One region of the Variovorax humicola genome, then DNA from elsewhere that is predicted to be linked to it. Evidence: riboswitches for the same ligand, from Rfam matches in the RefSeq annotation. Region 1 holds a riboswitch; the other holds the start of a gene.
The links. A riboswitch is a leader RNA that binds a small molecule or an ion and turns the genes downstream of it on or off. The one in region 1 is predicted to bind glycine.
Positions count from the first base shown of each region.

Region 1 (4,021 bases):
CAGACCATCGTCTGGAAGTTCAGCAGCGCCTCCATGCGGCCCTGCGAGATCTCGGCCTGGTATGGCGTGTAGGCGGTGTACCAGGCCGGGTTCTCGAGGATGTTGCGCAGGATCACGCCCGGCGTGTGCGTCCCGTAGTAGCCCTGGCCGATGAAGTTGCGCGCGACCTTGTTCTTCGCGGCAATGGCTTTCAGTTCGGCCAGCGCGGCTGCTTCGGTGGTCGCGGGCGGCAGGTCCATCGGCGCCGAGCGACGAATGGCCGGCGGCACGATGCCGTCGATCAACTCCGCTCGGGTGGCGTGGCCGATGACGGGCAGCATGCGCGCCTCATCGGCCGGTTCGATGCCGATGTGGCGCGCGACGAACTCATCGGCGTTCTCGAGTTGACGCAGGGTGGGGAGGGCGTTGGACATCACGGCGGTCGATCAAGCCTCGGCGGAGAATTTCTCGTAGCTGGTGGCGTCCATCAGCGCATCGAGTTGCAGGGCATCGCTGAGCTTGACCTTGAAGAACCAGCCGGCCGCGAGCGGGTCGCTGTTGGCGAGCGAAGGGTCGGCGCGCAGCGCCTCGTTCACTTCGGAGATTTCACCGGACACGGGCATGAAGACATCGGCCGCGGCCTTGACCGACTCGACCACGCCGGCCACTTCGCCTTGTGCATAGGTCTTGCCGACTTCGGGCAGGTCGACGAACACCACGTCGCCCAGCGCATCCTGTGCATGCACGGTGATGCCGACGGTGGCGGCATCACCGCCGGTGGACTGGACCCACTCGTGGTCCTTGGTGTATTTGACAGTCATGAAAGCTCCTGAGAAAAGCAAGAAAGAAGATCAGCCGCGGTAGTAGCGGGTCGGCACGAAGGGCATGGTGGTCACTTCCATCGGCACGGGCTTGCCGCGCACGATGGCCTGGATGCGGGTGCCGGGTTCGGAGAAGGCCGTGGCCACGTAGGCCATCGCGATCGGGCGGTCGGCCGTCGGGCCCAGCAGGCCGCTGGTCACCCTGCCGATGGCGTGGCCCTCGAAGGATTGCAGCTCGGTGCCGTCGCGAACCGGCACACGCTCCAGCGCCACCAGGCCGACGCGCTTGCGGGTGAGCGTTTTCTGGTCGACGTGTCCGGCCAGGTCGGCCGCCACCGCCAACTGCGCCAGGATCTTGTCCGCCCCCGGAAAGCCGCCCGGGCGCGCGCCACCGGGCCGGCGCACCTTCTGCATGGCCCAGTTGAGCGAGGCTTCGACCGGCGTGGTGGTGGTGTCGATGTCGCTGCCGTAGAGGCACAGGCCGGCTTCGAGGCGCAGCGAGTTGCGCGCGCCGAGGCCGATGGGCTTGACCTCGGGTTGCGCAAGCAGCAGGCGGGCGAGGGCGTCGGCATCGCTTGCGGCGACCGAGATTTCGAATCCGTCTTCCCCGGTATAGCCGCTGCGGGTCACGAAAGCCGGGATCGAGCCGATCCGCACCGAGCCTCCGGTCATGAAAACGAAGCGCTCGACGCCCGGGGACAGGCGCGCCAGCGTCGCCGCCGCCTGCGGGCCTTGCAACGCCATCAGCGCGTGGTCCGGCAGCGGCCGCACCTCGCACCGTGTGCCGATCCTGGCCGTGATGTAGGCGATGTCAGCCGCCTTGCAGGCCCCGTTCACGATCACGAAGATCGAGTCGTCGCCCTCGTTGAAGAACATCAGGTCATCGAGGATTCCGCCGTTGTCGTCCAGCAGCAGGCCGTAGCGCTGCCTGCCCTGCGCCAGTCCGATCACGTCGACCGGCATCAGCGTTTCGAAGGCCGCCGCTGCTTCCGGACCGACAAGCCGCAGCTGCCCCATGTGTGAAATATCGAACAAGCCGGCGGCTTCGCGCGTGTGCTTGTGCTCGGCCATCAGGCCGGTCGGGTATTGCACCGGCATCGAGTAGCCCGCGAAGGGCACCATGCGGCCGCCGAGTTCGGCATGGAGGGCATGCAGCGGCGTCTTGAGGAGTACTGCGGCGGTGTCGGATGGAGTGGCCATGAGGCTTTGTTCCAGTGGGGCAGTCGAGTTCCATGGCAATGCCACGGGCCACTCCTGCTGTCCGCTTTACCTGAGAGATTCGCCCCACGATCGGGGTTTGCTCCTTCGGTGGACCGCCTGGTTGCGCGGCCTCTCTCCAGCAAGAAAACGCCCATTGGAGCGGGCGCCTCGTCAGTCCTTTTGCCTGAGCGTTCGGACCCGTGCTTTTTCGGGGGCCTGCGCCTTCGGCGGCCCCGGCAACCGAGGCGCTCTCCTGACCGCCGGAATTCTACTGTCAGGCCGCGACGGCGAGCTTCACCGCTTCGGGATTTTCACGGACGTAGTCGCGCACGATGGCTTCGATGCTCTCGTCGGCGTACAGGCCCAGCTCGCGTGCGCGCACCCATTCGAAGCGGCCCGGCCAGCCGCTGATGATTTCGCTGACATCGCGGTCAGGCCGGATATCGAGCAGGTCGATTGCGGCTGAACCACCGATGCGATACAGCGCCTGCACCATTTCGTCCACGCTGGCACACAGTGACGGCAGGTTGACGGCGGTGCGGGGTCCCCATTTGCCGTGTGGCGCGCTCGCGGCGCAAACAAGCCCCTCGATGGCGCGCGCGGGAGACGAGATTGCCACCAGCGTGTCAGGCGGCACCAGGCAACGGGCTGGCCGGCCGGCCAGCGGCTCGCGGAACATGCCGCTGAGAAAATCCGACGCCGCGCCATCGGGTTCGCCCGGCCGCACGCACACCGTCATGAGGCGAACGCTGCGCGCGTGGATGAAGCCCTTGCGCCCATAGTCGGCCATGAGTTGCTCGCCGATGAACTTCTGGGTGCCGTAGCTGGTCTGGGGCGTGGGCAGCGTATCGTCCTCGATGACATGGGGCAGCGGCGCGCCGAACACGGCCAGGGAACTCGCGAACACGACCAGCGGCCGGGTGTGCTGGGCGCGGCAGGCTTCCAGCAGCGCATAGGTCCCCAGGAAATTGCTGCGCATGCCGAGTTCGAAATCTTTCTCGGATTCGCCGCTGACGGCGGCCGCCAGATGGAAGACCACCGCCGTCTCTGGCGGCAGCGCCCGCTGTGGACTGTCCGGGGCCAGCAACTCGCACAGGTCGCCGACGATCAGGTTGACCCGGGGATGGTCGGCCAGGTCGCGCGGCGGATGCACGCGGTCGACCAGCGTGATCATGCCGATGCGATGTTCCTTGCCGCCGCCGACCCCGATTGCGCCTTTCGCCAGCAGCCTGCGCGCCAGGCGCACGCCCAGAAAGCCAGCACCGCCGGTGATCACGATTTGCATTCGTTGCTCTCCTGTCCAGCCAGCTCAAAGCGATGTCATAGCGCATCGCCTCCCCCGTGTGAAGCAGGAAACGCGCTGACACAAACAAAAAACGCGCCGGCAAGGCGCGTTCTGGCGTGAGCGTTCCGGCGTGAAGGGCGCGCGGGGTTACATGCCCACGTAGTTGGGGCCGCCGCCGCCTTCCGGCGTGACCCAGACGATGTTTTGTGTCGGGTCCTTGATGTCGCAGGTCTTGCAGTGCACGCAGTTCTGCGCATTGATCTGCAGGCGCTGCTTGCCGGCATCGCCATCGGGCACGAACTCGTACACACCGGCCGGGCAGTAGCGCGATTCGGGTCCGGCGAACTTAGCCAGATTGACGTTGACCGGCACCGATGCATCCTTCAGCGTCAGGTGGGCAGGCTGGTGCTCTTCATGGTTGGTGTTGCTGATGAACACACTGGAGAGCCGGTCGAAGGTGAGCTTGCCGTCCGGCTTCGGATAGACGATGGGCTCGCACTCCGATGCCGGCTTGAGCGCCAGGTGGTCGGGCTTGTCGCGATGCAGCGTCCATGGGACGTGGCCCTTGAGCAGGAATTGCTCGACGCCGTTCATCAGTGTCGCCACTGCCAGGCCCTTCTTGAACCAGCTCTTGAAGTTGCGCGCCTTGTAGAGCTCCTTGTAGAGCCAGCTCCTCTCGAACGCGGCCGGATAAGTCGCGAGCTCGTCGTGCTGGCGGCCGGATTGCAGCGCGGCG
Region 1 covers NZ_JBBKZV010000040.1:24,821-28,841, forward strand. The annotation lists gene gcvP (aminomethyl-transferring glycine dehydrogenase) at 1-413, opposite strand, end outside; gene gcvH (glycine cleavage system protein GcvH) at 426-800, opposite strand; gene gcvT (glycine cleavage system aminomethyltransferase GcvT) at 831-2,000, opposite strand; glycine riboswitch at 2,048-2,150, opposite strand; glycine riboswitch at 2,163-2,266, opposite strand; gene denD (D-erythronate dehydrogenase) at 2,275-3,285, opposite strand; gene WKW80_RS32930 (electron transfer flavoprotein-ubiquinone oxidoreductase) at 3,433-4,021, opposite strand, start outside.

Region 2 (4,021 bases), on a different contig from region 1:
GAAAGCGCGCTTCGTAATGGAGGGCGAGGATGAGGCCGTGGACCTCGAAGGCAATCTGGCGCTCGTCGGCATCCTCGCGGAAGTGGCCCTCTGCCGTGGCCTGCTGCACCGCGCGGAAGACGGCCCCCTGCCACTTGCTGACCGATTCGACCAGCGCATCGCGCACCGGGCCCGGGCGGTCGTCGAATTCGGTGGCGCCGCTGATGTAGATGCAGCCCGAGTCGATCTCGACCGAGGTGCGCTTCATCCAGTTGTCGAACATCGCGCGCAGACGGGGCAGTCCGCGCGGCGCCGACATCGCGGCATAGAACACTTCCTGCTCGAAGCGCGAGTGATACTCGCGGACCACGGAGATCTGCAACTCTTCGCGCGAACCGAAGTGGGCGAACACGCCCGATTTGCTCATCTGCGTGAGTTCGGCCACGGCGCCGATCGACAAGCCCTCGAGCCCGATCTGCGCGGCCAGGTTCAGCGCGGCGTCGACGATGGCAGCCTTGGTTTGCTGGCCCTTCAGGGCGGAGCGCGAGGACTTGGCCGAGGCGGCGGAGATGGGCATGGGCGGCAATTAATAATACGAACGGTCGTGCTATTTTGTAGTGGATTCGTTTCGAAGAGAAGCGCAAAGACCCACTAGATTACCGGGCTATTGGGCGTCGAAGGCGAATTTCTGGCGTCGTTTCGCATCACCAATGGCCACAAGCAAAGGCGCCGATTTCATCGGCAGCAAGGCGTTGCACCGGGTGAGCCGCGATCGCTCCGGCAAGGCTGCTCGGGCCTTGCTCGTCGAGATCCTTTTCACCGAAGTAAGTGGATCAGATCAAGAAAGTCTGCGCCAGTCGGACCCAATAGGCCGCCCCCAGCGGCAAGGCTCGGTCGTTGAAGTCGAAGCGCGGGGTGTGGAACAGGCAGCCTCCATCCTCGCCGGTCCCGTTGCCCAGCACCATGTAGGCGCCGGGAACTGCCTGCAGCATGTAGGCGAAGTCTTCGCTGCCCATGGTGGGCATCCGTTCGCGGACCTTGTCGGCACCCAGCAGGTCCACCGCCACCCCCCGAGCGAACGCGGTCTCGTCCGCATGGCTGACCAGCACCGGATACTGCTGGCGGTAGTCGACCTCGCACTTCAGGCCATAGCTGTCGGCCTGCGCGTGCACGAACGCCTGCAGCCGCCGTTCGATCTGCGCGCGCACCGCGGGGTCGAGCGCACGCACGCCGATCTTGAGCACGGCCTGTTCGGGCACGATGTTGTAGACCTCGCCCGCCTGCATCGCCCCCACGGTGACGACGGCGGCCTGGTGTGCGCTGATTTCGCGTGAAACGAGGCTCTGCAGGCCCAGCACGATGCTCGCCGCGCACTGCATCGGATCCACGCCCTGATGCGGTAGCGCGGCGCTGGGGATCCTTTGCTTCTGGACCCTGCAGATAGTGAGCGCTGCTCTTTCACCAAGCTCTAACCATGGAGCGACCCTTTGAAGGCTGGATCACGTCGCCGGCAAAGCGCGGCAGATGGCTTCACAGGGACGCTTCTTGAATAGGGCACGATAGGCTGCGGTCATGGGTTGCAGCGCCAGGACGGTCGCGCCATCGTTGCGCCGTGTGTTGATCACCAGTGCATTGGCACCGGTTTCCCAGGCGGCCAGACTCGTCAGGCCCAACACCCACAATGCGCTCGCCGCGCCGGTGTCTCCAAGTCTTTCGCACAAGTCGCAGCCGACCTTCACGTTGAACAATTGCCGGCATTGACTCGCCGATCGCGCCAGACCTGGGCCCGCACTGAGCTTCGCGTGGTAGCGCAGGGACAGATCAAGGTCAAAGTGGCAGGCTTCAATTGCTTCCAGTTGCCGCCTTGGCACGTCCGAAACTAGAATCGCCGATTGCAGGAGAGCGAGCGACCGCGGTCGCTCCACCGAAGGCGCAAACTCCCATGAACGCTCAGGTCGGCCCCGTGGCCATGTACTGCATCCATCGATATCGCCGTCTGGAGAGCCATCAGGCCCACGCCTGATGCACCGAAGGAGCAACACCCTGGCGGGCGCCAAGGTCGAAACTCTCAGGTACCAAGGACAGGGGGAGCGGCTTTTGAAATCACTTTCAAAGGACCTCTCATGCGCGTGATCGTATTGGGCGCCGGCTTGCTCGGCGTCACCTCGGCCTATTACCTCCAGAAGCTCGGCCACGAAGTCACCGTGGTCGACCGCCAGGCCACACCGGCCGCTGAAACCAGCTTTGCCAACGGCGGCCAGATCTCCGTCAGCCACGCCGAGCCGTGGGCCAACCCAAGCGCGCCGATCAAGGTGTTGCAATGGCTGGGCAAGGAAGACGCGCCCCTCCTGTTTCGCATCCGTGCCGACATGCGGCAGTGGATGTGGGGCTTGCAGTTCCTGCGCGAATGCACGCCGGCGCGCACCCGGCACAACATCGAGCAGATCGTGCGCCTTGGCACCTACAGCCGCAGCATGCTGCAGGAACTGCGTCGCGAAACCGGCCTCGGCTACGACCAGCGCACGCAGGGCATCCTGCATTTCTACACGACGCAAAAAGAGTTCGATGGCGCCTTGAAGCCGGCCGAGCAAATGCGCGCATTGGGCTGCGAACGTGTCGTCATATCCGCCGACGAAGCGGTAAAGCTCGAGCCGGCATTGGCACACATCCGTCCGCAACTCGCCGGCGCCACCTACACGGCCGAAGACGAATCGGGCGACGCCAACCGATTTGCGCGCGAACTGGTCAAGCTCTGCGAAGTGGGCGGCGTGAAATTCCTGATGAGCCACACCGTGACCGCGATCCGCGAAGCCGGCGGCAACATCGAGCACGTCGAAGCCACTGACATCGAGGGCCGCTTCCAGCGCCTGCAGGCGGACGCGTATGTGATGGCGATGGGCTCGTTGAGCCCCATCTATGCCAAGCCGCTGGGCATCGACTTGCCGATCTATCCGGCCAAGGGCTATTCGGTGACGCTGCCGGTAAAGGATGCGTCGAAGGCGTACCAGGTCTCGCTGACCGATGACGAGTTCAAGCTCGTGTTCTCGCGCTACACCTCGGAAGACGGCCGCGGCGACCGCATGCGCATTGCCGGCACGGCCGAGCTCAACGGCTACGACCGCGACCTGAACCGCGTCCGTTGCGAGGCGATCGTGCGGCGCGTGGAACAACTCTTCCCGGGCGCCGGCGACACAACGCGCGCCCAGTTCTGGACCGGCCTGCGCCCCGCAACGCCCAGCAACGTGCCAATGATCGGCAAGACGCGCCTGCCCAACTTCTTCCTGAACACCGGCCACGGCACACTGGGCTGGACGCATGCGTGCGGCTCGGGCAAGTCGATCGCGCACATCGTGAGCGGGCTCGCACCGGAAGTCGATTTCGCGTTTCAACGGTAACCCCCCGAAGCGCCTGCGGCGCCTCCCCCCGAGGGGGCGCACCCGGCGGCCCGGCGAAGCCGGCTCCGCGGGTGCCCACGAACTGCCCTCGCCCTGCCGCATCGGTCTCATGCGTCGCGGGTCACGCGATAGCGTGGTGGAAAACCGATGTGCGCCCAGACGTCAAATCAGGCGCAGCTCAATTCCAGAAACACCGCGGAACCGGCTTTGCCGGCCCGCTGGTGTTGCCCCCGGTAGGGGGTGGGAGGAGCGCACGAAGTGCGCGCAGCCTGGGGGCGAGCAACAAGCCTTCCGGGCCGCTGGTGTTGCCCCCGGCAGGGGGAAGGAGGAGCGCACGAAGTGCGCGCAGCCTGGGGGCGAGCTAAATCTTGAATGGAACGACTTCCTGCCGCTGCTCGCCAAGCCCATCGATACCCAGCGTCATCACATCGCCCTTCTTGAGAAACACGGGCGTCGGCTTGATGCCCATGCCGACGCCGGGTGGCGTGCCGGTGGTGATGATGTCGCCGGGTTCCAGCGTGTTCAGCGCACTCACGTAGCTCACGAGCTTGGCGACGTTGAAGATCATGGTCTTGGTGTTGCCGGTCTGCATGCGCTTGCCGTTGACGTCGAGCCACATGCCGAGCTTCTGCGGGTTGGGCACTTCG
Region 2 covers NZ_JBBKZV010000011.1:13,970-17,990, forward strand. The annotation lists gene WKW80_RS18360 (TetR/AcrR family transcriptional regulator) at 1-556, opposite strand, end outside; gene WKW80_RS18365 (M20/M25/M40 family metallo-hydrolase) at 813-1,421, opposite strand; gene WKW80_RS18370 (hypothetical protein) at 1,479-1,904, opposite strand; glycine riboswitch at 1,966-2,074, shown strand; gene WKW80_RS18375 (D-amino acid dehydrogenase) at 2,103-3,374, shown strand; gene WKW80_RS18380 (fumarylacetoacetate hydrolase family protein) at 3,736-4,021, opposite strand, start outside.
Region 2: linked by a shared signal. The riboswitch ahead of WKW80_RS18375 (D-amino acid dehydrogenase) and the one ahead of gcvT (glycine cleavage system aminomethyltransferase GcvT) in region 1 are both predicted to bind glycine.